Regions from separate parts of the Streptomyces platensis genome, predicted to be linked through region 1. Evidence: riboswitches for the same ligand, from Rfam matches in the RefSeq annotation. Region 1 holds a riboswitch; each other region holds the start of a gene.

Region 1 (7,276 bases):
AGGGCGTCGATCCAGTCGCGGTACTCGCCGCGCTTCGGCGTACGGAACGGGTCCGGCTGACGGTAGAGGTCCAGGCTGGGCAGCTCGGTCAGGGTCACCCCGTCGTCGACGACGGGATAGGGCTGGGCGCCGATGACCTCGACGGAGTGGCCGAGGCGGGCCAGTTCGCGGGAGAGGTGCCGTACGTAGACGCCCTGTCCACCGCAGAACGGGTTCCCCTTATACGTGAGCATCGCGATCCGCAGGGGACGCTCGCCGTTCGTCGGGGCGGAGGCCGGGGAGCCCTCTGCGGGGCGAGGCACGGCTGCCTGGACGGCCTCTGCGGTCACGCTCGGCCCCCTTCTCACTGGACTTTCGCCGGAGCGTAACCGCTGGCGGTAATCTAGAACAAGTTTCAGAACTGATTGGCTACTGATCAGTTCACCGAGCTTCGAATCTACCGGCCGAGAACGAAGCGAAAAGAGCCACACCAGGTGATTCGCGCCACCACCCGCCCCCCTGCCATGCTGTGCCGAGCACACCACCGGCACTCGCCGCATCGCGGACGGAATGCCACGGAATGGGAAATATGACTACGGAATCCAAGGCGGCCAGACCGACCCTTCCCGCGAGTCCCCCCCTGACCGAGCGTCAGGAGGCCCGGCGCCGCCGCATCCTGCACACCAGCGCCAAGCTGGCGTCCCGTGGTGGCTTCGACGCCGTGCAGATGCGCGAGGTCGCCGAGTCCTCGGGCGTCGCGCTCGGCACCCTCTACCGCTACTTCCCCTCCAAGGTGCATCTGCTGGTCGCCACCATGCAGGACCAGCTCCAGCACATGCACGAGACGCTGCGCAAGCGCCCGCCGTCGGAGCAGGACCCGGGCGCGCGGGTGGCCCAGACCCTGATGCGGGCGTTCCGCGCACTCCAGCGCGAGCCGCATCTCGCGGACGCGATGGTGCGCGCACTGACCTTCGCGGACCGCTCCGTCAGCCCCGAGGTGGACACCGTCTCCCGGCTGACCACCGCGATCATCCTCGACGCGATGGGCCTGGACGGCCCCGCCACCCCCGAGCAGCTCTCCGCGGTCCGCGTCATCGAGCACACCTGGCACTCGGCCCTGATCACCTGGCTGTCGGGCCGCGCCTCGATCGCCCAGGTGAAGATAGACATCGAGACGGTGTGCCGCCTGATCGAGGTCACTTCAGGGGAACGGGAGCGCTGAGGCCGGGGGCTGGGGGCCGTGCCGCCGTCGCTCATTCCTCCGGTGGGAACACCGCCTCGCCGCTGTCGGCCACGGTGAGGGTGATCGCTTCCACGGGGCACCCCTCGGCCGCGGCCAGCACGCTCTCGGCGGCGTCCGTCTCCGGCGCCGCCGGATGCGACTGCCGCGCCGAGTCGAGGCGGAAGCCGTCCGGCGCCGCCGCGGCACACATCCCCGACCCGATGCAGACGTTCCGGTCCACCACCACCCGCCAGCGGTCCCCCATCAGGCACCCGCCGGCAGATGGATCATCTTGTGCTCCAGGTATTCACCGAAGCCCTCGGGGCCGAACTCCCGCCCGATGCCGGAGTTCTTGTAGCCGCCGAACGGGCCGAGCATGTCGATGCTGAAGGTGTTCACCGAGTACGTACCGGTGCGCACCTGCCGGGCGATCTCGATGCCGTGGTCGACCTCGGCCGTCCACACCGAGCCGGAGAGCCCGTAGTCGGAGTCGTTGGCGATCCGTACCGCCTCCGCCTCGTCGTCGTACGGCAGCAGACAGATGACCGGGCCGAAGATCTCCTCACGGGCGATCCGCATGGAGTTGGCGACCTCGCCGAAGAGGGTCGGTTCGACGTACCAGCCCGTGGTCTGTCCCTTGGGGCGGCCGCCGCCGGTCAGCACCTTGGCGCCCTCCTGCTGTCCGAGCGCGATGTAGTCCAGCGAGCGCTGCTGCTGACGGCGGGCGACCAGCGGGCCGACTTCGGTGGCCGGATCCAGCGGGTCGCCGACGGTGAGCGCCGAGGCCGCCGCGGTGAACCGCTCGGCGATCTCGTCATAGTGGCTGCGCGGGGCGAGGATCCGCGTCTGGGCCACACACGCCTGGCCGTTGATCATCCAGGCGAACGGCACGATACCGGCCACCGCCGCGTCCAGATCCGCGTCCGGCAGGATCACCGCCGCGGACTTGCCGCCGAGCTCCAGCGTGACCCGGCTGAGGTTGCGGGCCGCGACCTCCATGACCCGCTTGCCGGCCGCCACCGAGCCGGTGAACGACACCTTGTCCACGCCGGGGTGCCCGACCAGGTACTCGCTCACCTCGCGGTCCGCCGGCAGGATCGACAGCACCCCCGCCGGCAGCCCGGCCTCCGTCGCGATCTCCGCGAGCAGATACGCGTCCAGCGGGGTCTCCGGTGACACCTTCAGCACCACCGAGCAGCCGGCCAGCAGCGCCGGCGCGAGCTTGGCGGCGGCGGTGAACTGCGGGACGTTCCACGGCACCACGGCCGCGACCACCCCGGCCGGTTCCCGCCGCACCAGCAGCGGGCCCAGCACCCCGCCCCGCCGCTCCTCGAACGGGAAGTCGCGGGCCACCGTGAGCGCCGCGTCCCACACCAGCATCGCGGCCAGCGACTGCACCATGACGCCGGAGGTGAACGGGGTGCCGTTCTCCGCGCTGATGACCCTGGCGATCTCCTCGCTGCGGGCCGCGAAGGCGTCCTTGATACGGGTCACCACCGCGATCCGGTCCGCCAGCGGGGCGTTCGCCCACACCCCGGACGCGAAGGACGTACGGGCCGTGGCCACCGCACGGTCGACATCGGCCCGCGAGGCGTGCGGCACCCGGCCGATGACCTGTTCGGTGTGCGGCGAGACGACCTCGATCGTGTCCCGGCCGGCCGGATCGACCCACTCACCGCCTATGTAGAGCTTTCCGTGCTCGACGAGGTCGCTCATCGCTGCCGCCTCCTGCGGGTCGGCCGCCTGTCCGGCGGTCCCTGCCGGTTCGCTGTCGTTGCCGGTTCGCTGTCGTTGCCGGCTCGCTGCTGTTGCCGAGGTGCCTCGGGCGCGGTTGCTGACGAGGCATCAGGCCACTCACTTCAGGAACTGATACCAGTTCTACTTGGAGGAGTCCACGACACCGACCGAATCCCAACTCGCCCTGCCGGACCGGATACTTCAAGCCGCTTTGAAACCAGTTCTAGTTATAGTGAGGCCGGGTACCGGGTGTATGCCACACCGAGAGGGGACCGGGATGACCGCGCAGGTGACCGACCACAAGGGCGGGGTGTGGAGCATCGCCGTTCCCATCCCGGACAACCCCCTCGGCCACACCCTCGTCCACCTCCTGGAGACCGACCGCGGGCCGGTGCTCATCGACACCGGCTGGGACGACCCGGATTCCTGGGACACCCTCGTCGCCGGCGTCACCGCCTGCGGGTTCGCCCTCACCGACCTGCACGGCGTCCTGATCACCCATCACCACCCCGACCACCACGGTCTGTCCGCCAAGGTCCGGGAGGCCTCCGGCGCCTGGATCGCGATGCACGCCGCCGACACCGCGGTGGTCCGCCGCACCCGCGCGGCCGAACCGGGCCAGTGGCTCGATTACCTGCTCGCCAAGCTCACGGCGGCGGGCGCACCGGACGACCATCTGGCGCCCCTGCGGAAGGCCCGCGCCACAGGGAACGGCCGGAAACTGCCCGGTCGGCAGGCCGCGCTGCCGGACCGCGGCATCGACCCCGGCGAACTTCTCGACCTGCCGGGACGCCGGGTACGCGCCATCTGGACGCCCGGCCACACCCCCGGCCATGTGTGCCTCCACCTGGAGGAGGAGCACCCCTCGGCGCGGACGCCCGGCTTCGGCCGGCTGTTCTCCGGCGACCACCTCCTGCCCGGCATCACCCCGCACATCGGCCTGTACGAGGCCCCGGACGCGGAGGGGAGTCCGCCCGGCCCGCACGGCATGGAGAGCTCCGGGGAGGACGCCGACCCCTTGGGCGACTATCTCGACTCCCTCGAACGCGTCGCCCGGCTCGCCCCCGCCGAGGTACTGCCCGCCCACCAGCACGCCTTCACCGACGCCGGCGGCCGGGTGCGCGATCTCATCGCCCACCACGAAGAGCGGCTGGCCCAGCTCAAAACCCTGCTCCAGGAACCGCGCACCGTCTGGCAGCTCGCCATGGCCATGGAGTGGAACCGCCCGTGGGAGCAGATCCCTTACGGCTCCCGCAATATCGCTGTCTCGGAGGCCGAGGCCCATCTGCGCCGTCTGGTGAAGCAGGGGCGTGCGGAGTGGGTGCCGGGGTCGGATCCGGTGCGGTATCAGGCGGTGTGAGGGGGCGGCCTTCTCGCGTTGCCGCTGTCCCGGTTGGTCCGGCTTGTTGCCGCTGTGTGCCGGGGGCCGCGGGCGGGAGGGGAGTCCGGGGCGCGGTCGGGGGCACGGTCGGGGCACGGTCGGCCGGTGGGCAGCCGGTTCGGTGACCGGCTTCCGGTCCGCTCGTGCCCGGATCCCATCCGTCCCGCCGGTACGAGGCTCCCGTCCGTCCCGCCCGTGCCTGGATCCCGCCCGTGCCCGGCGCCGGGGCGCCCGCCCCGTGCGCGGCTCGCGCGCCGCTCCGCCCGGCTCGTGCCGGATTTTGTCGGCTCGTACGTGCGAGCGAGCGCCCGTCGGGTGCCGGTTAAGGTGTGCGGGACAACTTCATCCGTACCCGATCGGGGGAAGCCGGTGGAAATCCGGCGCTGACCCGCAACCGTGAGGACGGCCCGCCCGTACCGCGCCGACTGGCCGGAAGGACGGCCGTACGAGCCGGAGCACCCGAGGGGGCACGACCAAGGCTCCCGCCACCGGAACCGTCCGCCACAGGGACGGCCGGTGCGCGGCACCGTCGAGGTATACGGAGCTGAGCCCGGTGCCACCGCGTCCGCGATCCAAGGGGATCGTCGCGCGGGCGGTCGGCCGAGCGCGGCTGCGTCCATCGCCGCGACCCGACCCGAGAGGCACCGACCCGATGGCCCCCATGGCTTCCATGGCTCACCAGGCCCCCCTGACGCACCCCGTCGCCTTCCTGGCGCGCCGCGCCGCCACGGCGCTGGCGGCCGTGGCGGTGCTGGGCGCGGCCGCTGCCCCCGCCGCGTACGCCGACGCCGCCGACGCGTCCGCGTCCCCCAAGAAGCTGCCGGACGGCCTGTACGGCACCAAGGATCCGCAGTACGACGGGGTGTGGCGGCAGTCGCTCGCGCTGCTGGCGCAGGACACGGTGGGGGTGCGGCCGGCCGCGTCCGGTGTGCGCTGGCTGGTCGGGCAGCAGTGCGCCGACGGCGCGTTCACCGCCTTCCGCGCCGAGCCCGGCAAGCCCTGTGACGCCAAGACCATGCGGGACACCAACCAGACGGCCGCCGCGGTGCAGGCGCTGGCCGCGCTCGGCGGGCACAGCGACACCGTGAAGAAGGCCGTGGGCTGGCTGAAGTCGGTGCAGAACGACGACGGCGGCTGGAGCTCGATGCCCGGTTCGCCCAGCGACGCCAACTCCACGTCCGTGGTCATCGGCGCACTCGCGGCGGCGGGCGAGAAGCCGCAGTCGGTGACCTCGAAGAAGGGCGGCAAGACCCCGTACGACGGGCTGCTCACCTTCCAGCTGGGCTGTGACGCGAAGGAGGGCGAGCGCGGCGCGTTCACCTTCCAGCTCAAGGGTGCCGCCCCGAACGCCGACGCCACCGCGGCGGCCGCGACCGGAGCGCTCGGCAAGGGCTTTGTCGTGGCGCCCGCGGACCAGCGGTCGGACACCCCGGTGAAGCCACTGAGCTGCAAGGACGGCGGGGACGCGAAGAAGGACGATCCGGAGCGGGCCGCGGCGGGCGGTGGCGCCTACCTCGTCGCGCAGCTCGACAAGAACGGGCAGCATCTGCTCTCCGCGATGCCGGGCGCCGAGAAGCAGCCCGATGTCGGCAACACCGCCGACGCTGTCGTGGCGCTGGCGGCCGGCGGGCACGGTGCCGCTGCCGCGAAGCCGCTGAAGTGGCTGGAAAAGAACGCCACGGACTGGGCCAAGCAGAACGGGCCCGCCGCGTACGCCCAGCTGGTGCTGGCCGCGCACGCCACCGGCACCGACCCGCGCTCCTTCGGCGGCACCGACCTGGTGGCCGCGCTCAACGCCACCGGCCCCAAGCCGGCCGCCGCGGCGCAGAAGGACACCAGGGACGCCGACGACGCCGCGGACGGTGGCGGCATCGGGGTGTGGTGGGTCATCGGCGTCGGCCTCGCCATCGGCGCCGGTATCGGGTTCCTGCTGAGCAGCCGTAAGAAGAATCAGCTCTGATGCGGCGTACCAGGATCGCCGGCGCCGTGCTGCTGGCCGGTACGGTCACCGGCCTGGCAGCCGGGCCCGCGCAGGCGCAGGAGTACCGCTACTGGTCGTTCTGGGACGGCAAGGGCGGCTCCTGGGCGTATGCCACCGAGGGGCCGGCCACCCAGCGGCCGGCCGACGGCGCGGTCGAGGGCTTCCGCTTCACCGTCGGCGCGGACTCCGCCGGGGCCGGTAAGCCGCGCCCGGCCGCCGACTTCGACGCGATCTGCCGCGACACCCCGGCCAAGGACGGCCGCAAGCGGATCGGCATCGTGCTGGACTTCGGCACCGCGGCGGACGCGCCCGGCGGCGAGCGGCCGCCGAAGGCCAGGACGGAGTGTGCGCAGGTGCCGGAGGACGCCTCGGCGGGCGAGGCGCTGGCGGCGGTCGCCCGGCCGCTGCGCTACGACGCCAACGCCTTGCTGTGTGCCATCGCCGGCTACCCGAAGGCGGGATGCGCGGAGGCGGTGAACGGGTCGAAGGACGGGGCGAAGGGGTCCGCGTCCTCCGCTGCGCCGTCCGCGGGAGCGGCGGAGGACCGTGCCGACGGGGACGGCGGGGGCGGTGGAAGCGGCGACGGCGGGCCGTCCGCCGGACTGCTCGGCGGGGCCGCGGCCGTCGTGGCCCTGGGTGCGGCAGCGGTGTGGCAGGCACGCCGCCGACGCGGATGAGCGCCCCGCAGGCGACCCGTACCACCGCGCTGCACGCCGGCGCCTGGTGGCTGTGGGCGCTGGGCCTGGCCACCGCGGCCTCCCGCACCACTAACCCGCTGCTGCTGGGGCTGCTGGTGGGGGTGGCCGGGTATGCCGTCGCGGCGCGTCGTACGGACGCGCCGTGGGCCCGCTCGTACGGCGCTTTCGTCAAGCTCGGGCTGGTCGTGATCGTCATCCGGCTGGTCTTCGCCTTCTTCCTCGGCTCGCCGATCCCCGGTACGCACACCCTCGTCACGTTGCCCGAAGTACCGCTGCCG
Region 2 (7,276 bases), 3.1 Mb from region 1:
CGCTTCCCCGCGCTGCGCCGGAACCTCGTCAAGTACACCTCCCTCTACACCGCGCTGGCCGAGGTGTACGACGTCCGGCTGGCGGAGGCCGAGGAGACCATCGAGACCTCCCTCGCCACCCCGCGCGAGGCCGGTCTGCTGGGCACGGATGTCGGACTGCCGATGCTGATGCTCTCCCGGCACTCGCTCGATGCGCAGGGGCAGCCGGTGGAGTGGGTGCGCTCGGTCTACCGCGGCGACCGCTACAAGTTCGTCGCCCGGCTGCGGCGCCCCACGGACTGACCCACGACCCGCGCCGGGCGGAGCGCGTTCCGCCCGGCCTTCCCGCTGCCCTGCCACGCCCGGAAGGGCAGCGGCGCAGGTCGCGGCCGGGTGGATTCTTGATACCGATATGCGGACAGCTAGTGACGCGTACCACTGCCCTGCCATAGATTTCCAGCCGATCGCACAGGAGACAGCCAGGGGACGGAGCCACGGTCATGACCCAGTCAGCCGCATCACCGGTTCGCAGACAGGTCGTCACGCCCACGCGTGTGGTGGCCGGGCTCTGCCTGATCGCTCCGTTCGTGGCGATGCTGTGGGTGAGCTCGTACGCCAAAATCGAGCCGACCCTCATCGGGATCCCGTTCTTCTACTGGTACCAGATGCTGTGGGTGCTGATCTCGACCGCGCTCACCATGCTCGCCTACAAGCTCGTGCAGCGTGAGCAGCGCGCCCGCAAGGGCGGTGCGGACCAGTGACTCCCACGAGCGCGCTCGCCGCTTCCCAGACCCAGGGCGTCAACGGCGTCGCCCTGGCCGTCTTCATCTTCTTCTTCCTGGCCGTGACGGTCATGGGCTTCCTGGCCGCCCGCTGGCGCAAGGCCGAGCAGTCCGCCAACCTCGACGAATGGGGGCTGGGCGGCCGCAGTTTCGGCACCTGGGTGACGTGGTTCCTGCTGGGCGGGGACCTCTACACCGCCTACACGTTCGTGGCCGTCCCGGCGGCGATCTACGCGGCGGGCGCGGCCGGATTCTTCGCCGTGCCGTACACGATCCTGGTCTACCCCCTCATCTTCACGTTCCTCCCCCGCCTGTGGTCGGTCTCGCACAAGCACGGCTACGTCACCACCTCCGACTTCGTCCGCGGCCGCTTCGGCTCCAAGGCCCTGTCGCTGGCCGTGGCGCTCACCGGCATCCTGGCCACGATGCCGTACATCGCCCTCCAACTGGTCGGCATCCAGGCCGTCCTGGACGTGATGGGCATCGGCGGCGGGGAGAACACCAACTGGTTCGTCAAGGACCTGCCGCTGCTGATCGCGTTCGCCGTGCTGGCCGCGTACACCTACTCCTCGGGGCTGCGGGCGCCGGCGCTGATCGCGTTCGTCAAGGACGGGCTGATCTACCTCGTCATCGTGGTGGCGATCATCTACATCCCGATCAAGCTGGGCGGCTTCGACTCGATCTTCGACTCGGCCGGCAAGGCGCTGGCCCAGCCCGGTGCCGTCCCCGGCAAGCCGCGCGGTGAGCTGGTCAGCGGCCCCAACGCCCAGTGGGCGTACGCCACCCTGGCGCTCGGCTCGGCGCTGGCGCTCTTCATGTATCCGCACTCGATCACCGCGACGCTGTCCTCGCGCAGCCGCAATGTGATCCGCCGCAACACCACCATCCTGCCGCTGTACTCCCTCATGCTGGGTCTGCTGGCGCTGCTCGGCTTCATGGCGATCAAGGCCGGCACGGACATCCAGGGCAACCCGCAGCTGGCCATCCCGCAGCTCTTCGAGGACATGTTCCCGAGCTGGTTCTCCGGCGTGGCGTTCGCCGCGATCGGTATCGGCGCGCTGGTGCCCGCGGCCATCATGTCGATCGCCGCGGCCAACCTCTTCACCCGCAACGTCTACAAGGACTTCCTCAAGCCGGACGCCACGCCCGAGCAGGAACACAAGGTCGCCAAGCTGGTCTCGCTGCTGGTGAAGGTCGGCGCGCTGGTCTTCGTCCTCACCATGGACAAGACCGTCGCGATCAACTTCCAGCTGCTGGGCGGCATCTGGATCCTCCAGACCATGCCGTCCCTGGTCGGCGGCCTCTTCACCCGCTGGTTCCACCGCTGGGCGCTGCTGGCCGGCTGGGCGGTCGGCATGCTCTACGGCACGCTCGCGGCCTACGGCGTCGCCAGCCCGACCCAGAAGCACTTCGGCGGCTCCAGCAAGGAGATCCCCGGTATCGGTGAGATCGGCTACATCGGTCTGACCGCCTTCGTCCTGAACGTCGTGGTCACCGTCGTCCTGACCTTCGCCCTCAAGGCCGCCAAGGCCCCCGAGGGCATCGACGAGACCAGCCCCGCCGACTACACGGCGGACGCCGGTGACACGGGCGTCGCCGCCGAACTGCCCCCCGCCACGGCGGAGGCACCGGCCGGGCACTGAGCCAAGCCCGCCACCGGGCCGTCGCATCCCTCCCGGGGACGCGGCGGCCCGTTGCTGTGCGGGCGGGTCAGTTCACCCAGTCCTTCAGCTGCTCGGTTTCGAGCGTGATGCCGACGGGGTCGGGGAGGTGCAGCGTTTTGCCGAACGGCACGGTGTGGACGGTCTCGTAGCGGCCGTCATCGGGTTCGCTGTGGACGACCATCCGGCACTCCTGGCGGTCGATCAACAGATAGAGCGGGATACCGGTCTTCGCGTACGCGAGGGGCTTCTCCACGCGGTCGCGCTGGTCGGTGTCCGAGTCGTGCGAGGTGACTTCGACGACCATGAGCACCGGGTCGGGGTCTGCCCATTCCCCCTGGCCCACAAAGGCGTCGCACGGCACGAGGGAGGCGTCCGGACGGAGGCGGCCCTTTCGGTAAGTCTCCGCCTTCAGGCCCTGGTTCGGATCGAGGAAGAGCTCCGGCCTGTGCTGCATGCAGATGCGAAGCAGCCACTGGATGATGCGTCCGTGATCCCCGTCCGGCGTCGCCTTGCTCTTGACCTTCCCGTCGATGAGTTCCAACCGCGCGCCTTCTTCCAGGCGGGCGAGTATCCGGGCGGCCTCTTCGAAATGCTCGGTCTCCATGATGTGCGGACGGTCGGCGAGCGCGGTCATGAGGCCTTCTCCTTCTTCCACGGGACGGAACAGGAACGCGCCTCCGACGATAGCCGAGGCCACTGACAGACACTGTGTGATCACTCACGACACACTAGATGTGGGGGTGCACTTGAGGGGCCACCCCCACATGTATGCTCGTCCTCGCTGTCGCCGCAGGGGAATCCGGTGGGAATCCGGAACTGTCCCGCAACGGTGTAGGAGCGCGCTCGGCCGGGCGGATACCGGCCCTGGGCGCGTGCCCGTGTAGTCCGAGGACCTGCCGACGGTACGTCCGCACCGCAAGGGGTGCGGTCGTCGATACGTCCGGGCCCCGAGGGTTGGGCCGGTGGACGCCGCGTGGTGTGCCCGCGCACCCCTGCCGTCACGGGGTGCCGCATGCTCGCGTGCGCCCGTCGCGCCCGCCCCTCCCGGCCCCGCCGAGTGAGGGAGAGCATCGCGTGACCATCGCGCCAACGGAGCCCGCGTCAGACGCCGAGGCCGTGCCGCCCGTGGTGGCCACGCCTCCCGGTACCGCCGACGGCGGTCCGGGCGAGGACGGGCCGGGTGTCGCCCTGCTGCGCACCCTGACCCAGCTGACCGAGGACCTGACCGCGACCGACCCCGGCAAGGTGGCCGCCGCCGCCCTGCGCGGCCGGCACGCCGGCTCCGACGAGGCCGAACTGCGGTCGCTGGCCACCGATGCCGCGGCCGGTCTGATCGGTGACGAGCCGCAGTACTCCAAGCTCGCGGCGCGGCTGCTCACCCTCGCGATCTCGGAGGAGGCGGCCGGACAGGGGGCGGTCGCCTTCTCCGCCTCCGTCGAGGTCGGCCACCGCGAGGGGCTGATCGCCGACGAGACCGCGGAGTTCGTCCGGGCGCACGCCGCCCGGCTGGACGCGCTGGTCGACCGGGCGCTGGCCGACGGCGCCGACGACCGCTTCGGGTACTTCGGTCTGCGCACCCTGCACTCGCGCTACCTGCTGCGGCACCCCACCACCCGTCAGGTCATCGAGACCCCGCAGCACTTCCTGCTGCGGGTGGCCTGCGGCCTCGCCGAGGACCACAGCGAGCGTGCGCTGGACGACGTGGCGGAGCTCTACCGCCTCACCAGCTCGCTGTCCTACCTGCCCTCCTCCCCCACCCTGTTCAACTCCGGCACCCGCCACCCGCAGATGTCGTCCTGCTATCTGCTGGACTCCCCGCTGGACGAGCTGGACTCGATCTACGACCGCTACCACCAGGTCGCCCGGCTCTCCAAGCACGCCGGCGGCATCGGCCTCTCGTACTCCCGCATCCGCGCCCGCGGTTCGCTGATCCGCGGCACCAACGGGCACTCCAACGGCATCGTGCCGTTCCTGCGCACCCTGGACGCCTCGGTCGCGGCCGTGAACCAGGGCGGCCGGCGCAAGGGCGCGGCCTGCGTCTATCTGGAGACCTGGCACGCGGACATCGAGGAGTTCCTGGAGCTGCGCGACAACACCGGTGAGGAGGCGCGCCGTACGCACAACCTGAACATCGCGCACTGGATCCCGGACGAGTTCATGCGCCGGGTGGAGGCGGACGCCGACTGGTCGCTGTTCTCGCCGTCGGACGCCCCGGAGCTGGTGGACCTGTGGGGCGACGAGTTCGACGCCGCCTACCGGAAGCTGGAGGCCGACGGCCGGGCGCTCAAGCAGATCCCGGCCCGGGTGCTGTACTCCCGCATGATGCGCACCCTGGCGCAGACCGGCAACGGCTGGATGACGTTCAAGGACGCCGCCAACCGCACCGCCAACCAGACCGCCGAGCCGGGCCAGGTCGTGCACTCGTCCAACCTGTGCACGGAGATCCTGGAGGTGACGAACGACGGGGAGACCGCGGTCTGCAACCTGGGGTCGGTCAACCTCGCCGCGCACCTGGGTGACCACGGTGAGATGGACTGGGAGCGGCTGGACGCGACCGTCCGCACGGCCGTCACCTTCCTCGACCGCGTGGTGGACATCAACTTCTACCCGACCGAGCAGGCCGGGACGTCCAACTCCCGCTGGCGCCCGGTGGGTCTGGGCCTGATGGGCCTCCAGGACGTCTTCTTCCGGTTGCGGCTGCCCTTCGACTCGCCCGAGGCGCAGGAGCTGTCGACCCGTATCTCCGAGCGGATCATGCTCGCCGCCTACGAGGCGTCCGCCGACCTCGCCGAGCGGCACGGGCCGCACCCGGCGTGGTCCGCGACCCGCACCGCCCGCGGCGTGTTGCACCCGGACCACTACCCGAACGCCGAGCCCCGCTGGGCGGACCGCTGGGCGGCGCTGCGCACCCGTATCGCCGCCACCGGGATGCGCAACTCGCTGCTGCTGGCCATCGCGCCGACCGCCACCATCGCCTCCATCGCGGGCGTGTACGAGTGCATCGAGCCGCAGGTCTCCAACCTCTTCAAGCGCGAGACGCTGTCCGGTGAGTTCCTCCAGGTCAACGCGTATCTGATCGAGGAGCTCAAGGCGCTGGGGCTGTGGGACGCGCGGACCCGGGACGCGCTGCGCGAGGCCAACGGCTCGGTGCAGGACGTCGAGTGGATCCCCGCGGAGATCCGGGCGCTGTACCGCACCGCCTGGGAGATCCCGCAGCGCGCGCTGATCGACATGGCCGCGGCCCGTACGCCGTACCTGGACCAGAGCCAGTCGCTGAACCTGTTCATGGCGTCCCCGACCATCGGCAAGCTCAGCTCGATGTACGCCTACGCCTGGAAGCGCGGCATCAAGACGACGTACTACCTGCGTTCGCGGCCGGCGACCCGGATCGCCCAGTCCGCCCGCGGTGGCGCCGCCGCGACCGCGCCCGTACCGCAGCAGGCCACCGACCCCGAGGCGGTCGCCTGCTCCCTGGAAAACCCCGAGTCCTGCGAGGCCTGCCAGTAATGACCACCGCACCGGAAACGAACGCCGCCGCGGCCCACACCGCCACCACCGGCACCAAGAACCTCCTGGACCCGGGCTTCGAGCTGACGCTGCGCCCCATGCGGTACCCGGAGTTCTACGACCGCTACCGCGACGCGATCAAGAACACCTGGACCGTGGAGGAGGTCGACCTCCACTCCGACGTCGCCGACCTCGCCAAGCTCTCGCCGGGCGAGCAGCACATGATCGGCCGGCTGGTGGCGTTCTTCGCGACCGGTGACTCGATCGTCTCCAACAACCTGGTGCTGACGCTCTACAAGCACATCAACTCCCCCGAGGCGCGGCTGTACCTGAGCCGTCAACTCTTCGAGGAGGCCGTGCACGTCCAGTTCTACTTGACGCTGCTGGACACCTACCTCCCCGACCCGGACGACCGCGCCGCCGCCTTCGCGGCCGTGGAGAACATCCCGTCCATCCGGGAGAAGGCCCAGTTCTGCTTCAAGTGGATGGACTCGGTCGAGAAGATCGACCGGCTGGAGTCCAAGGCCGACCGGCGCCGCTTCCTGCTCAACCTCATCTGCTTCGCGGCCTGCATCGAGGGGCTGTTCTTCTACGGCGCCTTCGCGTACGTGTACTGGTTCCGCTCGCGGGGCCTGCTGCACGGGCTGGCCACCGGCACCAACTGGGTCTTCCGCGACGAGTCCATGCACATGGAGTTCGCGTTCTCGGTGGTGGACACCGTCCGCGAGGAGGAGCCCGACCTCTTCGACGACAAGCTGGAGCAGCAGGTCACCGACATGCTCAAGGAGGCCGTCGAGGCGGAGCTCCAGTTCGGCCGCGATCTGTGCGGTGAGGGCCTGCCGGGCATGAACACCGCGTCGATGCGCGAGTATCTCCAGTGCGTCGCGGACCAGCGGCTCCAGCGGCTCGGCTTCGCGCCCGTCTACGGCTCGGAGAACCCGTTCTCCTTCATGGAGCTTCAGAACGTCCAGGAACTGACCAACTTCTTCGAGCGCCGGGCCTCCGCCTACCAGGTCGCCGTCGAGGGGTCGGTCTCCTTCGACGACGACTTCTAGTCCGGTAGTCCGGCAATCCAGGCGAAGGGGCCTGCCCGCGGCGCGATGCCGTGGGCGGGCCCCTTTGCCTGCCTCCACTCACGTCCTTCCGGGAGGCGTTCACCCTTGGGCCCTAGGCTGGATCCGTCCCCTTCGAGAACAGGGCCGCGCGCACGACCGACGGGTAGGGCGCGTTCATCGCCTGATGGCCGAGAGCCAGCCCGGCGACGGCGCCGGTGATGCCGATCACCCAGCGCCAGATGCCCGTGAGGTCGAAGGTCAGCAGCGCGGCGCAGCCGATGAGCACCGC
Region 3 (7,276 bases), 550 kb from region 1:
CGACCCGCTGCTCACGCGCTGTGCTCCCTGTTCACCATTCGATGCCCCGCTGGCCCTTCTGGCCCGTGTCCATGGGGTGCTTGACCTTGGTCATGTCCGTCACCAGATCGGCGAAGTCCAGCAGCGCCTCGGGGGCGTTCCGCCCGGTGATGACGACATGCTGCGTACCGGGGCGGTCGCGCAGCACCGACACCACCTCCTCGGTGTCGATCCAGCCCCACTTCAGCGGGTACGCGAACTCGTCGAGCACCAGCAGCTTGTAGGTCTCCGCGGCCAGATCCCGCTTGACCTGCTCCCAGCCCTCGCGCGCCGCGTCCTCGCTGGAGGCGATGTCGCGCTGCACCCAGGACCAGCCCTCGCCCATCTTGTGCCAGGCGACGGTGCCGCCCTCACCGGACTCCCCGAGCACCTTCAGCGCCCGCTCCTCGCCGACCTTCCACTTCGCCGACTTCACGAACTGGAACACCCCGACCGGCCAGCCCTGGTTCCAGGCGCGCAGCGCCAGCCCGAAGGCGGCGGTGGACTTGCCCTTGCCCTGGCCGGTGTGGACGAACACCAGCGGACGGTTGCGACGCTGGCGGGTGGTGAGCCCGTCGTTCGGTACGACGGACGGCTGTCCCTGCGGCATTACGCGGCCTTCCTGTTGCCCTGCACGGTCCGTACGAGCGCGGAGACACTGTCCGCGCGCAGTTCGTCTAGGGTGATCGCGGTGCCCTGGAGCTCCCGGGCCAGCTCGCCCGCGAGACCCAGCCGCACCGGGCCCGCCTCACAGTCCACGACCACCGACGCGGTGCCCTCACCGGCCAGCAGCCGGGCGGCGCGGGCGGCCCGGACGACGGGCTCCGGGCCACCGGTCGCCCGGCCGTCGGTGACGACCACGAGCAGCGGCCGCCGCGAGGCATCCCGCATCCGCTCCACCCGCAGCACCTCATGGGCCCGCAGCAGGCCCTCGGACAGCGGCGTACGGCCGCCCGTCGGCAGCTGCTCCAGCCGTGCCGCGCCCGCCTCGACCGAGGAGGTCGGGGGCAGCGCCAGCTCGGCGCCGGTGCCGCGGAAGGTGATCAGGCCGATCTTGTCGCGCCGCTGGTAGGCGTCCAGCAGCAGCGAGAGCACCGCGCCCTTGACCGCGCTCATCCGCTTCCGCGCCGCCATCGAACCGGAGGCGTCCACGACGAACAGGACCAGATTGCCCTCCCGCCCCTCGCGGACCGCCTCGCGCAGATCGTCCCGGCGCACCACCAGTCCCCGCCCGGCGCGGCCGCGGGACCGCTGGTGCGGCGCCGCGGCCTGCACGGTCGCCGCCAGATGCAGCTTGCCCAGGGCGCCTTGGGGACGGCGGGCGCCGGTCGTCCGGCCGTGCGCGGTACGGGCCCGGGAGCGGCGGCCGTCCGCGCCCTCGCCCAGGCCCGGCACATCCAGCCGCCGGGTGCGGAACGGCTCGGTGGCCCCGACCGCCGCCTTCTCCCCGGCGGCGCCTCCCTGCGGCGCGCTCTCGGGCTCGGGCTGCTCGGAGGCCTGCGGTGCCTGCGGGGCCTCCCGCTCCTGCTGGTGGGGGAGTTCGGCCTCCGGCGGCAGTGGGGCCTCCTCCTGCCCGCCGTCCTGCGGCGGCTGTCCGCCGCCCTCCGGACCGCCGCCGTCCGGGCCGCCCCGGTCGGGACCGCCGTCCGGACCGTCCGGCTCCGGATCGTCGTCGCCGCCCGTGCCCTCGTCCGCCCCGAACTCCTCCAGCGTCTGGTCGAGTTTGTCCTCGTCCAGGCCGGGGGCGTCGAAGGGATTGCGGCGCCGGCGGTGCGGCAGCGCCAGCAGCGCCGCCTGCCGCACGTCCTCCTCCAGGACGTCCGTCCGCCCCGCCCAGGCGGCCAGCGCGGTGGCGGTGCGCGCCATCACGATGTCCGCGCGCATCCCGTCCACCTCGAACGCGGCACAGGTCGCGGCGATCTGCCGGAGCGCCGCATCGCCCAGCGTCACCCGCGGCAGCAGCTCCCGGGCCGCGGCGATCCGCCCGCGCAGCGCGTCCTCCTCGGCCGCCCAGTCCGCCGCGAAACCGGCCGGATCGGCGTCGTAGGCCAGCCGGCGCCGGACGACCGTCACCCGCTCGTCGGGCTCGCGGGAGGCGGCGACCTCGACCGTGAGCCCGAACCGGTCCAGCAACTGCGGCCGCAGCTCGCCCTCTTCGGGGTTCATCGTCCCGACGAGCAGGAAGCGGGCCGCGTGCCGTACGGAGACCCCCTCGCGCTCGACGTACGAGGCACCCATGGCGGCCGCGTCCAGCAGCAGGTCCACGAGGTGGTCATGGAGCAGATTGACCTCGTCGACGTACAGGATGCCGCGGTGCGCGTCCGCCAGCAGGCCCGGCTCGAAGGCCTTCACGCCCTCCGACAGCGCCCGCTCGATGTCCAGCGCGCCGACCAGCCGGTCCTCGGAGGCGCCGACGGGGAGTTCGACCATCCGCGTCGGGCGCTCCTCGACGGCGCCGGTCTCGTGCGGCCCGTCGGGACAGCCCGGGTCGGGCGCGTCCGGGGCGCAGGCGAAGCGGCAGCCGCCGACCACGTCCACCGCCGGCATCAGCGCCGACAGCGCCCGGACGGCGGTGCTCTTGGCGGTGCCCTTCTCGCCTCGGACCAGCACGCCGCCCACCGCGGGGCTCACCGCGTTCAGCAGCAGCGCGAGCCGCAGATCGTCCATCCCGACCACCGCGGTGAAGGGGTACTGCGGGGTCGTGTTGTGCGCGGTCGTCATGCTGTGTCGTCCTCCATGTCGCCGTCGAACTCCGGATTCGTCGTGTGCGTACCCCTCATGGCGCCCCCGGAGGCACGAACGGCAGTCCCTCCGGCACCCCTTCCTCCAGCAGCCGCAACAGCGCGGCGGTGTCCGCGTGCTCCTCGATCAGATCGCCCAGCCGGTCCAGCTGCTCCTCGCGCAGCACGCCGAAACGGGTGTCGGGGGCCGGGACGAAGGCCCGGCCCGCGTCCGCCGCGACCCGCCGCAGGAAGGCCCGGCGGAAGCCGTCGCTCTCCAGGGAGCCGTGCCAGTGCGTGCCCCATACGGAGCCGGTCCGGCAGCCGTCCAGGAACTGTTCCTCTCCGCCGGTCACTTCGGCGACCCCGTGGTGGATCTCGTAGCCCTCCACCGGCTCGCCCAGCGCCTCGCCGGCCGGCCGCGCGAGCGTCTTCTCCGCCGCGAACCGCACCCGTACGGGCAGCAGCCCCAGCCCGTCGACCACGCCCGCCTTCGACTCGACCTCGTCCTCGATGCGCTCGCCCAGCATCTGGAAGCCGCCGCAGATGCCCAGCACCGGGCGCCCCCCGGCGGCCCGCCGGGCGATCGCGTCCGCCAGGCCGCGCTCCCGCAGCCATGCCAGCGCCCGTACGGTGCCCCGGGTCCCCGGCAGCACCACCAGGTCGGCGTCGGCCAGCTCCTCGGGCCGGTCCACGAACCGCACCACCACGCCCGGTTCGGCGGCCAGCGCGTCCACGTCCGTGAAGTTCGACATCAGCGGGACGGCACAGACCGCCACCCGCAGCACATCCGCCCCGTGCGGTGGTGCCACCACGCTCTCGCGCACCGCGCCGCGCAGCGAGACCCGCAGACCGTCCTCCTCGTCGATGCCGAGCCCGTGCGCGAAGGGCAGCACGCCCAGCGTCTGCCGCCCCGTGAGGCCGCGCAGCATCGCAAGGCCCGGCTCCAGCAGCGTCACATCGCCCCGGAACTTGTTGACCATGTACCCCGCGATCAGCGCCTGGTCCTCCTTGGACAGCAGAGCGGTGGTGCCGAAGAACGAGGCGAACACCCCGCCGCGGTCGATGTCACCGACCACCACCGCCGGGATACGGGCGGCCCGTGCGAGGCCCATGTTCACGATGTCGGTACGCCGCAGATTGATCTCGGCGGGACTGCCGGCGCCCTCACAGATCACCGCGTCATGGGTACGCCGCAGCTCCTGGAGGCAGTCGGTCACCGTCCCGAGCAACTGCTCCCGGCGGCCCGCGTACTGCGCCTCCCCTGGGGACGTCCCCCCGAAGTACCCCCGGGCGCTGAGCTCGCCCACCGGCTTCCCCAGCAGCACCACCTGGCTGCTGCGGTCACTGCCCGGCTTGAGCAGGACGGGGTTCATCAGCGCGGTCGGCTCCACCCGCGCCGCGGCGGCCTGCATCGCCTGGGCCCGTCCGATCTCCGCGCCCTCGCGCGTGACGAACGAATTCAGCGACATGTTCTGTGCCTTGAAGGGCGCCACCCGGACGCCCTGCCGGACCAGCCAGCGGCAGATCCCGGCCGTCACCACGCTCTTACCGGCGTCGGACGTCGTCCCGGCCACCAACAGGCCACCGCCGACCACCCCGCCGGCTGCCTTCAACCGCCCGTTCACCGGGTCCTCCTCCTGCGCTTCGGGTCACTACACCCGCCCACCCGCTCCGGGTCACTACACCCGCCCACCCCCCGAAGGGGGGTGGGCGGCGGGGAAAAAACGGACGGCCTCATACCGGCCCCGCCTCACGCCCGCGGACCGAGCCCGCCACCCGCCCGCGCCCCCCGGCCCCCCGAGCCGCCGCAGTCACCGCTCCCCGAGCCGCCGCTCTCCGAGCCGCCGCCGCCCGCGCAGCGCCGACCGCCGCCCGCGCCGCCACCGTCGTCACCAGTGCCAGCACGTTCACCCTGCGGGAGAGCCGCACCGCCCGTTCGATGTCCGGCACCGCCACCGGCGGCGCCGCGCCGTTGAGCACCGGACGGTCCTCCACCCGCCCGCCGTACGCCAGCCTGCCGCCCAGCCGTACGCCCAGCGCACCCGCGAACGACGCCTCCACCGGGCCCGCGTTGGGGCTCGGATGCGCACCGCCGTCCGCCCGCCAGGCCCGCAGCGCACCGCGCCGGTCGGGGCCCGCGAGCACGGTCAGCGCGGCGGTCAGCCGGGAGCCGGGCCAGCCGGCGAGATCGTCGAGCCGGGCCGCGGCCCAGCCGAAACGGCGGTAGCGCGGCGACTTGTGCCCCACCATCGCGTCCAGGGTGTTCACCGCGCGGAACGCCACCAGGCCGGGCACTCCGCCCAACGCGCCCCATACCAGGGCGCCGACCACCGCGTCGGAGGTGTTCTCGGCGACGGACTCCACCACCGCACGGGCCATCTGCGGCCCGTCCAGCGCCTGCGGATCGCGCCCGCACAGATGCGGCAGCCGCTCCCGTGCCACGTCCAGATCACCCGCCGTCAGCGCCCCGCCGACGGCCCGCGCCTCCCGGCCCAGCGAGGTGCCGCCCAGCACGGCCCAGACCGTCGCCGCGGTCAGCGCGATCCCGGCGCCACCACGGAGCGACAGCGGAGCAGCGGGAGCGCCGCCCCGCACGGCGCGCTGCAGCAGCGCGGCACCGGCGGCGGCCCCGCCCGCACACAGCACGGCATGAGCCGCCCCGTAACCGCGGTGGTCGCGCCACAGCCGGCGCTCGACGGCACCCGCGGCCCGGCCGAACGCGGCCACCGGATGGCCGCGCCGCGGATCCGCCGCGATCAGGTCGCCGAGAAAGCCGAGGGCCGCGCCGTACACATATCCCGCGTGTTCGCCGCGCATCGGGTCAGACCGCCGTGCGGGCGCGTCCGTGACGTCCCGCCCGGGCCCGAAGGAGCCCTGCGGCAGCGGGCAGTGGAGATCTCAAGGGGCGGCCGGGCATGGCGGTATGTCCTCACTCAGGGTCCGCGCCCTGGCTCGACGTGACGGCGACCAGAGTCTCCTGGCTCCCGGATCGGCGTGTCCTCCGGCCTTCCAGTCCCGCGTACGTCATCCGACGTATGCGAGGCGGACCGTGGCCTTCGCTGGAGGAACGCTCCCCGGTGACAGTGGCGGGACCGCGCCGGATTCGCACCGGACTTCCTCTGCTGTCGCCGATTGGCTCCGGCAGTCCACCACGCCCCGCGAACGCCGTCAACTCACCCTTGACCTGCGACGCTGCCCTGTGGCAGGCGCTGTGGTGCACGCCACAGCGTGGCTGAGGGGTCACGGACGGTTGCCCGCACACCTGATCCCGCGTCACTATCTGGTGCACGGCGGCGAAGGGGCCGCCGGAAGGGGGCCGGGGGATGCCGCAGCGCGCTGACCGACATGAGATCCGTATCAGGATCACGGGCACGAACAATCCTGAGCAGGACGTCGAGGACCTCAAGGCGTGGCTGGAGCGCGAGCCCTGGCTGAACCGGCGGTCGCACGAGTGGGAACTGAGGCCGGCGGGGGAGCGCGACGACGGCCCCGGCGACATGGCCATCGGCGTCGACGACCTGATCCTGGTCGTGGTCGGCGCGGTCGCCGCCGAGATCACCAAGAGCATGGGTATCGCCCTGCGCGAGTGGCTGCGCCGCCGCAGGGAGGAACGCGACACCGGCGAACGGCCCGCCGTGGCGGTCGGCGGCGGGGACGGCGAACTGCGCGCACTGGGCGAGCCGGGACCGGGCGCCGCGGCCCCCGAACGCCCCGATCCCGGCAGCCCGGCGAGCGGGGGCACCAGCACCGCCGGGGACTGAGCCGGATGTCCGAATACGACGCACGGGGCAAGGTCAACCGGGCGCTGCTGATCTGCGTCGACGACTACCGGCATCTGCGGCCGCTGCCCGCGGTGCGGGACAACCCCGGGGAACTCGAACGCGTCCTGCTGGCCCCCGGCACCGACCTCTTCACCAAGGGCGAGGTCGTCATCTGCCGGCCCCAGGAGCCCTGGGAGGTCGAACAGGCCCTGGACGCCGTCACCCAGGAGGCCCGCGGGCTGCTGCTGGTGTACTTCTCCGGCCACGGCCGGGTGGGGCGGGACGGCGGCAATCTCCAGCTCATGGTCGGTGCCTCGGAACGGCGGCACAAAACCGTCTCCTGGCAGGACACGGTGCTGTCCTACCTGGACAACGCGCGGGCCGACCGGATCGTGATCGTCCTGGAGTGCTGTTACGCCGGCAACGCCGGGGAGGCCTTCCACGCCTGCCGCACCCCCACCTCGCTGCTGATGGCCGCACAGCCCAACCGCCGGATCTTCAGCGGCGAGGAGCCCACCGGCGGCAGTGTCTTCACCCGCGCCCTGCGGCAGATCCTGGAACAGGGCATCCCCGGCAAGCGGTTCGTCACCTTCGAGGACCTCGTCCGGGAGCTGCGGGCCCAACTGGCCGGCGAGCGGACCCCGATGGGCGACGTCTGGGAGCCCCGCTCGGCCAAGCAGAACACCGTCGACGACGTCATCCTGTCCTTCGCCACCCCCGGGATCCGGCCGCCCACCCCGCTGCGGATCCGCTTACGGCGCCGGCTGAACACCT
Region 4 (7,276 bases), 4.2 Mb from region 1:
CGATGGACTCCGCCACCATCGGCCACGGCAGCGAGTGGATGCTGGACTCCAAGTGGGTCACCCACCTCACCGCGTCCGGGACGTTCCTGCACTCCGCCCCGTGGAACAAGCAGCTCGGCCAGGTCAACAACAGCCACGGCTGCTTCGGCATGAGCACCTCGGACGCCAAGAGGGCCTATGACTTCCTGACGATCGGCTCCACGGTCGAGGTGAAGGGCACCACCAACACCAACAAGACCGATGTCGGCAACGGCCTGGAGGTCTGGCAGGAGAGCTGGCAGCAGTGGCAGCAGCGCAGCGCGCTGAACTGACCCGGCCGGCACCCCCGCGCTGAACGAAACGGACGCCGCCGCCTGACTGTTCAGGCGGCGGCGTCCGTCATAGGGGCGTCGGGTCAGCGGATCTCGCTCGCCGTACGGCGGTAGGTGGAGCGCCGGTCCTCGATCTCGGCCCAGCGGTCGCCGTAGACGTTCTCGATGATGCCCGGCTGCCGCAGGAAGTCGTGCGGGAAGCCCAGCGGCACCGCGCTGGTCCGGTCGAGCCGGTCCAGCGCGTCGGCGTCCAGGGTGACATCGACGGCGCCGAGATTGTCGCGCAGCTGGCTCTCCTTGGTGGCGGCGACGATCGGAATGATGTTGCCGGGCCGGCTGCGCAGCCATGCCAGGGCCACCTGCGCGGGGCTCCAGCCGCCCTGCTCGGCGACCTCCAGCACCGCGGTGAGGGTCTCCTCCTCGCGGTGGTCCGGGGTGCCGCCGTCGTCCACGGCGGCCAGCCGGCCGGTCTCCCCGCGGCGGTACTTGCCGGTGAGCTTGCCGGCCGCGAGCGGCGCCCAGGCCAGCACGGCCAGATCGAAGGCACGGGCCTGCGGCAGCAGTTCCCGCTCCGGCGTCCGCTCCAGCAGGTTGTAGCGCAGCTGTGAGCCCGCGAACGCGGTCCAGCCGCGCAGCTCGGCAAGGGTGTTGGCCTGCGCGATCTCCCAGGCGGGCCAGTCGGACACGCCGATGTAGAGGACCTTGCCCGAGCGCACCAGGTCATCGAGCGCCCGCATGACCTCCTCCACCGGCGTGAAGTTGTCCCGGGCGTGCACCCACAGCACATCGAGATGGTCGGTCCGCAGCCGGTCCAGGCTCGCCTCCACCGACCGGACCAGGTTCTTACGGTGGTTGCCCGCCGCGTTCACATCGCCCTTGTGGGTCGCACAGGTGTATTTGCTCGCCAGAACGAAGCGGTCCCGGCGGCCTTCCAGCAGCTCACCGAGGATCCGCTCGGAGGTGCCGCCGGTGTAGTTGTTCGCGGTGTCGATGAAGTTGCCGCCCGCGTCCGCGTAGGCGTCCAGGATCCGGCCGCTGGTGTCCTTGGCGCCGCCCGGGCCCCCGTCGTCGCCCATGGTCATGGCGCCCAGACTCAGCTCACTCACCCGCAGACCGGTCCTGCCGAACAGTGTGTAGCGCACGAGGTTCCCTTCGTTCAGCGACAGCCGTTCAGCGACAGCTGTAGGTCGTACGCCCACGCTAGGAGCTGGAGTGCACTCCAGGGCAAGCCACGGCACCGCGGGCGGGGGCGCGTGGTGGCCCCGGCGGTGGCCCATGTCACCTGCGGGAGGTCCGGTCGCGGTGTCCGATCCGGGCGGCAGCGCCTAGGGTGGCCGGTGCAACTGGTTCGCCCTGCCCGCCAGGCAGGCGCGTCGCAAGAGGGAACCCGGTGGAATTCCGGGACTGCCCCGCAGCGGTGAGTGGGAACGACCGCCGTCATACGCACTGGGCCCGGCCGGGTCTGGGAAGCGACGGCCAGTAGATGTCCGCCTTCGGCGGATGTGCCCGCGAGTCCGAAGACCTGCCAGTGCCCCCGCGCGACCGGTGCGCGGGGTGATCTCGGTGACCTCGAGGGCGGGTCGGCGGACACTCAGGCGGGCACGGCCGGCGGCAGAGCGCCGGGCCCCGCCGGGTTTGCCGTCCCTTCGCGCCCTCGACCCGTCCCGTGGTCCATGGAGACAGACTCGCGAAGGAGAGTTCCGTGACCAGCAGGTCCGCAGCCGCGGCAGCACGAGCGACCGTGCACGGCTACCCCCGTCAGGGGCCGAACCGTGAACTGAAGAAGGCCATCGAGGGCTACTGGAAGGGCCGCGTCGACGCCGACGCGCTCCGCGCCACCGCCGCCGATCTCCGCCGCGGCAATTGGCAGCAGCTCGCCGCGGCCGGCGTCCATGAGGTGCCGACCGGCGACTTCTCGTACTACGACCACGTCCTGGACACCAGCGTGATGGTCGGCGCGATCCCGGCGCGGCACCGCGCCGCGGTGGCTGTCGACGGGCTGGACGGCTATTTCGCCATGGCCCGCGGCACCCAGGACGTGGCGCCACTGGAAATGACCAAGTGGTTTGACACCAACTACCACTATCTCGTACCGGAGTTGGGGCCGGACACGGTCTTCGCCGCGGACTCCTCCGAGCAGGTCGCCCAGCTGACGGAGGCACGGGGCCTCGGGCTCGCCGCCCGGCCGGTCCTCGTCGGGCCGGTCACCTACCTCCTGCTGGCCAAGCCCGCACCCGGCGTCGCGGCCGGCTTCGATCCGCTGACACTGCTCGACCGGCTGCTGCCCGTCTACGCCGAGGTGCTCGCCGATCTGCGGGCGGCCGGCGCCCGCTGGGTGCAGCTGGACGAGCCGGCACTGGTCCAGGACCGCTCCCCCGCCGCGCTGAACGCCGCGGCCCGCGCCTACCGGGACCTCGGTACGCTCACCGACCGCCCGCAACTGCTGGTCGCCTCGTACTTCGACCGGCTGGGCGAGGCACTGCCGGTGCTGGCCAAGGCACCCGTCGAGGGCCTGGCCCTGGACTTCACCGGGCCCGCGGCCGGCAACCTCCAGGATCTCGCGGCGGTCGGCGGGCTGCCCGGCAAGCGGCTGGTCGCCGGTGTCGTCAACGGCCGCAATGTGTGGATCAACCACTACGAGCAGTCGCTGGCGACCCTGGGCACACTGCTCGGGCTGGCCGAGCAGGTCGATGTGTCGTCCTCCTGCTCGCTGCTGCACGTCCCACTGGACACCGGGGCCGAGCGGGACATCGACCCGCAGATCGTCCGCTGGCTGGCCTTCGCCCGGCAGAAGACCACGGAGATCGTGACACTGGCGCGCGGTCTGGCCCGGGGCACCGGCGCCATCGCGGCCGAACTCGCCGCCAACCGCGCGGACCTGGCCTCCCGGGCGGGCTCGACGCTCACCCATGACCCGGCGGTGCGCGCCCGCGCCGCGGCCGTCACCGACGCCGACGGCCGCCGTTCCCAGCCGTACGCCGAGCGGTCCGCCGCCCAGCGTGCGCACCTCCGGCTGCCGCTGCTGCCGACCACCACGATCGGCTCGTTCCCGCAGACCGCCGGACTGCGCACGGCGCGGGCCGATCTGCGGGCCGGACGGCTGGACACCGAGGGGTACGAGGAGCGGATCTCGGCGGAGATCCGTGAGGTGCTCGCCTTCCAGGAGAAGGCCGGGATCGACGTCCTGGTGCACGGCGAACCGGAACGCAACGACATGGTCCAGTACTTCGCCGAGCAGCTGACCGGCTACCTCGCCACCCAGCACGGCTGGGTGCAGTCCTATGGGACCCGCTATGTCCGGCCGCCGATCCTGGCCGGGGACATCTCCCGTCCCGAGCCGATGACGGTGCGCTGGACCCGCTATGCCCAGTCGCTGACCGAGCGGCCGGTCAAGGGCATGCTCACCGGCCCGGTCACCATGCTCGCCTGGTCCTTCGTCCGCGACGACCAGCCGCTGGGCGACACCGCCCGCCAGGTGGCGCTCGCGCTGCGCGACGAGGTGAACGCCCTGGAGGCGGCGGGCACCTCGGTCATCCAGGTCGATGAGCCCGCCCTGCGCGAGACGCTGCCGCTGCGCGCGGCCGGCCACGCCGCGTACCTGGCCTGGGCCACCGAGGCGTTCCGCCTCACCACCGGCGGGGTCCGTCCGGACACCCAGATCCACACCCATATGTGCTACGCGGAGTTCGGTGACATCCTCCGGGCCATCGAGGACCTCGACGCCGATGTCATCAGCCTGGAGGCGGCCCGCTCCCATATGCAGGTCGCCTCGGAGCTCGCCACGGCCGGCTATCCGCGCGAGGTGGGACCCGGGGTCTATGACATCCACTCGCCGCGCGTCCCGGACGTGACCGCGGCAACGGCCTTGCTGCGCAAGGGACTTGCCGCGATTCCCGCCGAACGGCTGTGGGTCAACCCGGACTGCGGTCTGAAGACCCGCGGCTGGCCCGAGGTGCGGGAGGCCGTGGAGAACCTGGTCACCGCGGCCCGGGAGATCCGCGGCGGTCTGCCCGGCGGAGCTTCCTGAGAGCGTGCGGGCCGAGGCCGGCACCCGTGGGGGTGCCGGTCCCGGCCCGTCGTGGGCGGCTCAGCCCGTGATGATCGCCGGGTCGCTCACGCCCGGCTCGCCGGTCTCCACATGGCCGGCGAACCGGCGCAGGAAGGCGGGGTCGGTGTCGGAGGTGACCGACAGGTCGTACCAGCGCTTGCTGGCCCGCAGGTCGATCGACTTCTTGACGGTGGCGCCCGCCCGGACCGGGTAGGTCTCGGCGGGGCCGCCGTAGGCCTGGGTGACGGTGAGATGGCAGTCGGTCTTGCCGGGGTTGGTCAGGGTCAGTTCGACGCGGCCGGCCGTCTTGTCATGGCGGGCGGTCACCTCGGGCCCGGTCTTCTTGCCGTTGCCCTTGAAGGTGCGCAGGAAGCCGTTCGGGCCGTAGACGGACAGGTCGTAGACGTCCTTGGAGTAGGACGTGTTCCAGGTGTCGGAGATCTTCTTGCCGGCCTCCGTGGTGTATGTCCAGGGGCCGTCGGTGCGGTTGCCCGCGGTGACGGTGAAGCAGGCGCCGGCCTTGTCGCCGCTCTTGAAGGTGAGGGTGAAGCGGCCGGTGGAGGGGGTCGCGGACCCGTCGACGAGCGGCTCGTACGGCAGCGGGCGGGCGGGGCGGGAGCCCGGCTCCTGCTTGGGCAGCACGGGGTTGGCCGGCGGCTTCGGCACATAGCTGTCGTGCCGCTCCTTGTCCGGCGGCTGGAAGCCGTCGGTGGCGGGCAGCGCGGCCGGCTTGGTGTTCTCCAGCCCGAAGTCGAAGGCAGAGGTCAGGTCGCCGCAGATGGCGCGCCGCCAGGGCGAGATGTTGGGCTCGTGGACGCCGAAGCGACGCTCCATGAAGCGGATGATGGAGGTGTGGTCGAAGACCTCGGAGCAGACGAAGCCGCCGGTGCTCCAGGGAGAGACGACGAGCATCGGGACGCGCTGGCCGAGGCCGTAGGGACCCGCGGAGTACTTGGCGTTGCCGCCGAAGCTGTCCAGCGCGGTGTCCACGGTCGACAGACCCTGGTCGGCGGAGGCCGGCGGGAAGGGCGGCAGGACGTGGTCGAAGTAGCCGTCGTTCTCGTCGTAGGTGATGAACAGCGCGGTCTTGCTCCACACCTCGGGGTTGGAGGTGAGCGCGTCCAGCACCTGGGAGACGTACCAGGCGCCGTAGTTCGAGGGCCAGTTGGGGTGCTCGGAGAAGGCCTCGGGGGCGGCGACCCAGGAGATCTGAGGCAGCTTGTCGGCCTTCACATCGGCCTTGAGCCGGTCGAAGTAGCCGTCGCCCTCCTTGGCGTTGGTGCCGGTGCGGGCCTTGTCGAAGAGCGGGTCGCCGGGCTTGGCGTTACGGTACTGATTGAAGAAGAGCAGTGAGTTGTCGCCGTAGTTGCCGCGGTAGGCGTCGTCGATCCAGCCCCACTTGCCGTCCGCGTCCAGGCCGTCACCGATGTCCTGGTAGAACTTCCAGGAGATCCCGGCCTTCTCCAGCCGCTCCGGGTACGTCGTCCAGTCGTACCCCTCCTCCTCGTTGCCGAGGACCGGGCCGCCACCCTTGCCGTCGTTGCCGACATGACCCGTGTACATGTAATAGCGGTTGGGGTCGGTCGCCCCGATGAACGAGCAGTGGTAAGAGTCGCAGACGGTGAAGGCATCGGCGAGCGCGTAGTGGAACGGGATGTCCTTACGCGTCAGATGGGCCATCGTCCCGGCGGTCTTCGCCGATATCCAGTTGTCGTACTTGCCGTTGTTCCAGGCCTTGTGGCCGCCCGCCCAGTCGTGGTCGAGGCCCGCGATGAACTGCATGCCGAGGTTCTCGGCGTCCGGGTGGTAGGGCAGCACCTCCTTGTCGCCGTCCGGCTGGTGCCAGACGGACTTGCCGCTCTCCAGGACGAGCGGACGCGGGTCACCGAAGCCGCGTACGCCCTTCAGCGCGCCGAAGTAGTGGTCGAAGGAACGGTTCTCCTGCATCAGGACGACAACATGCTCGATGTCGTTGATGGATCCGGAGCTCCGCTTGGCGGGGATGGCTGCGGCGCGGGCGATGCTGCTCGACAGGGCCGACGCGCCGGCGGTGGCACCGGCGATCTGGAGGAAACGCCGCCGATTCAATTCAGGCATGGTCTGGGAACCTCTTCGCGTGTGGGGGAGTTGGCGAAATGACGGGTGCTGATGTGCGGTTGTGTGAGGAGTGGTGCGAAACCACGGTCAGCAGAGTGTTCCAAGAGGAACGAGCGCCAGGGAAGGGGGGGTGTCGCAGGTGTGACACACCGCCGTACGCACGACGAACTCCCTGGTCGCGGATGTCGCACGGTCGATAGTTGAGCATTTCGGGCAAGGAGGACGTGATGGACCGGAGCAGCGAGCGGCACACGGACGGGGACCGGGCGGCCCGGCTGCCGGAGGAGGTCGCGGCCGGCAACACCGCCCAGGCCGAGGCCTGGAACGGGGACGACGGGGAGTACTGGGTCCGGCAGCGCGCGCATCAGGAGGCCCGGTACCGCCGGCTCACCCCGCGGCTGATGGCGGCGGCCGGGATCCGGGCGGACAGCCGGGTGCTGGACATCGGATGCGGCAGCGGCGGGACGAGCCTGGAGGCGGCGCGGGCCGCTGCCGAGGGAGCGGTGCTCGGGGTCGATCTGTCGGGGCCGATGCTGGCCGAGGCCCGGAAGCAGGCCGCGACGGCCGGACTCCCGCAGGCCACCTTCGCGCAAGGAGACGCTCAGGTCCACGACTTCGGGGCCGCCGCGTTCGATGCCGTGCTCAGCCGCTTCGGGGTGATGTTCTTCGCCGATCCGGAGGCCGCCTTCCGCAACATCGCCCATGCCCTGCGCCCCGGCGGCCGGCTGGCCTTCCTCTGCTGGCGGGACCTGGCGCAGAACGCCTACCTGACCGTGCCGTTCGAGGCCCTCGCCCCGTATGTGCAGCCGCCGGACTTCGG

What was found. A riboswitch is a leader RNA that binds a small molecule or an ion and turns the genes downstream of it on or off. The one in region 1 is predicted to bind cobalamin.
Region 2: linked by a shared signal. The riboswitch ahead of CP981_RS26000 (ribonucleoside-diphosphate reductase subunit alpha) and the one ahead of CP981_RS11755 (SCO2321 family membrane protein) in region 1 are both predicted to bind cobalamin.
Region 3: linked by a shared signal. The riboswitch ahead of CP981_RS09305 (cobalamin biosynthesis protein) and the one ahead of CP981_RS11755 (SCO2321 family membrane protein) in region 1 are both predicted to bind cobalamin.
Region 4: linked by a shared signal. The riboswitch ahead of metE (5-methyltetrahydropteroyltriglutamate--homocysteine S-methyltransferase) and the one ahead of CP981_RS11755 (SCO2321 family membrane protein) in region 1 are both predicted to bind cobalamin.

Annotation. Positions count from the first base shown of each region.
Region 1 is NZ_CP023691.1:2,695,528-2,702,803, forward strand. It holds gene CP981_RS11730 (glycosyltransferase family 4 protein) at 1-329, opposite strand, end outside; gene CP981_RS11735 (TetR family transcriptional regulator) at 569-1,201, shown strand; gene CP981_RS11740 (ferredoxin) at 1,233-1,466, opposite strand; gene CP981_RS11745 (aldehyde dehydrogenase) at 1,466-2,917, opposite strand; gene CP981_RS11750 (Strvi_7410 family MBL fold metallo-hydrolase) at 3,216-4,298, shown strand; cobalamin riboswitch at 4,628-4,748, shown strand; gene CP981_RS11755 (SCO2321 family membrane protein) at 4,972-6,279, shown strand; gene CP981_RS11760 (SCO2322 family protein) at 6,279-6,977, shown strand; gene CP981_RS11765 (CbiQ family ECF transporter T component) at 6,974-7,276, shown strand, end outside.
Region 2 is NZ_CP023691.1:5,840,492-5,847,767, reverse strand. It holds gene CP981_RS26020 (GntR family transcriptional regulator) at 1-282, shown strand, start outside; gene CP981_RS26015 (DUF3311 domain-containing protein) at 480-740, shown strand; gene mctP (monocarboxylate uptake permease MctP) at 737-2,404, shown strand; gene CP981_RS26005 (Uma2 family endonuclease) at 2,472-3,059, opposite strand; cobalamin riboswitch at 3,188-3,340, shown strand; gene CP981_RS26000 (ribonucleoside-diphosphate reductase subunit alpha) at 3,500-5,932, shown strand; gene CP981_RS25995 (ribonucleotide-diphosphate reductase subunit beta) at 5,932-6,987, shown strand; gene CP981_RS25990 (hypothetical protein) at 7,100-7,276, opposite strand, start outside.
Region 3 is NZ_CP023691.1:2,144,667-2,151,942, reverse strand. It holds gene CP981_RS09325 (cobyrinic acid a,c-diamide synthase CobB) at 1-15, opposite strand, end outside; gene cobO (cob(I)yrinic acid a,c-diamide adenosyltransferase) at 32-628, opposite strand; gene CP981_RS09315 (putative cobaltochelatase) at 628-2,739, opposite strand; gene CP981_RS09310 (cobyric acid synthase) at 2,795-4,366, opposite strand; gene CP981_RS09305 (cobalamin biosynthesis protein) at 4,476-5,558, opposite strand; cobalamin riboswitch at 5,712-5,861, opposite strand; gene CP981_RS09300 (hypothetical protein) at 6,065-6,502, shown strand; gene CP981_RS09295 (caspase family protein) at 6,508-7,276, shown strand, end outside.
Region 4 is NZ_CP023691.1:6,875,334-6,882,609, reverse strand. It holds gene CP981_RS30370 (L,D-transpeptidase) at 1-311, shown strand, start outside; gene CP981_RS30365 (aldo/keto reductase) at 395-1,453, opposite strand; cobalamin riboswitch at 1,654-1,841, shown strand; gene metE (5-methyltetrahydropteroyltriglutamate--homocysteine S-methyltransferase) at 2,014-4,338, shown strand; gene CP981_RS30355 (phosphocholine-specific phospholipase C) at 4,399-6,456, opposite strand; gene CP981_RS30350 (class I SAM-dependent methyltransferase) at 6,684-7,276, shown strand, end outside.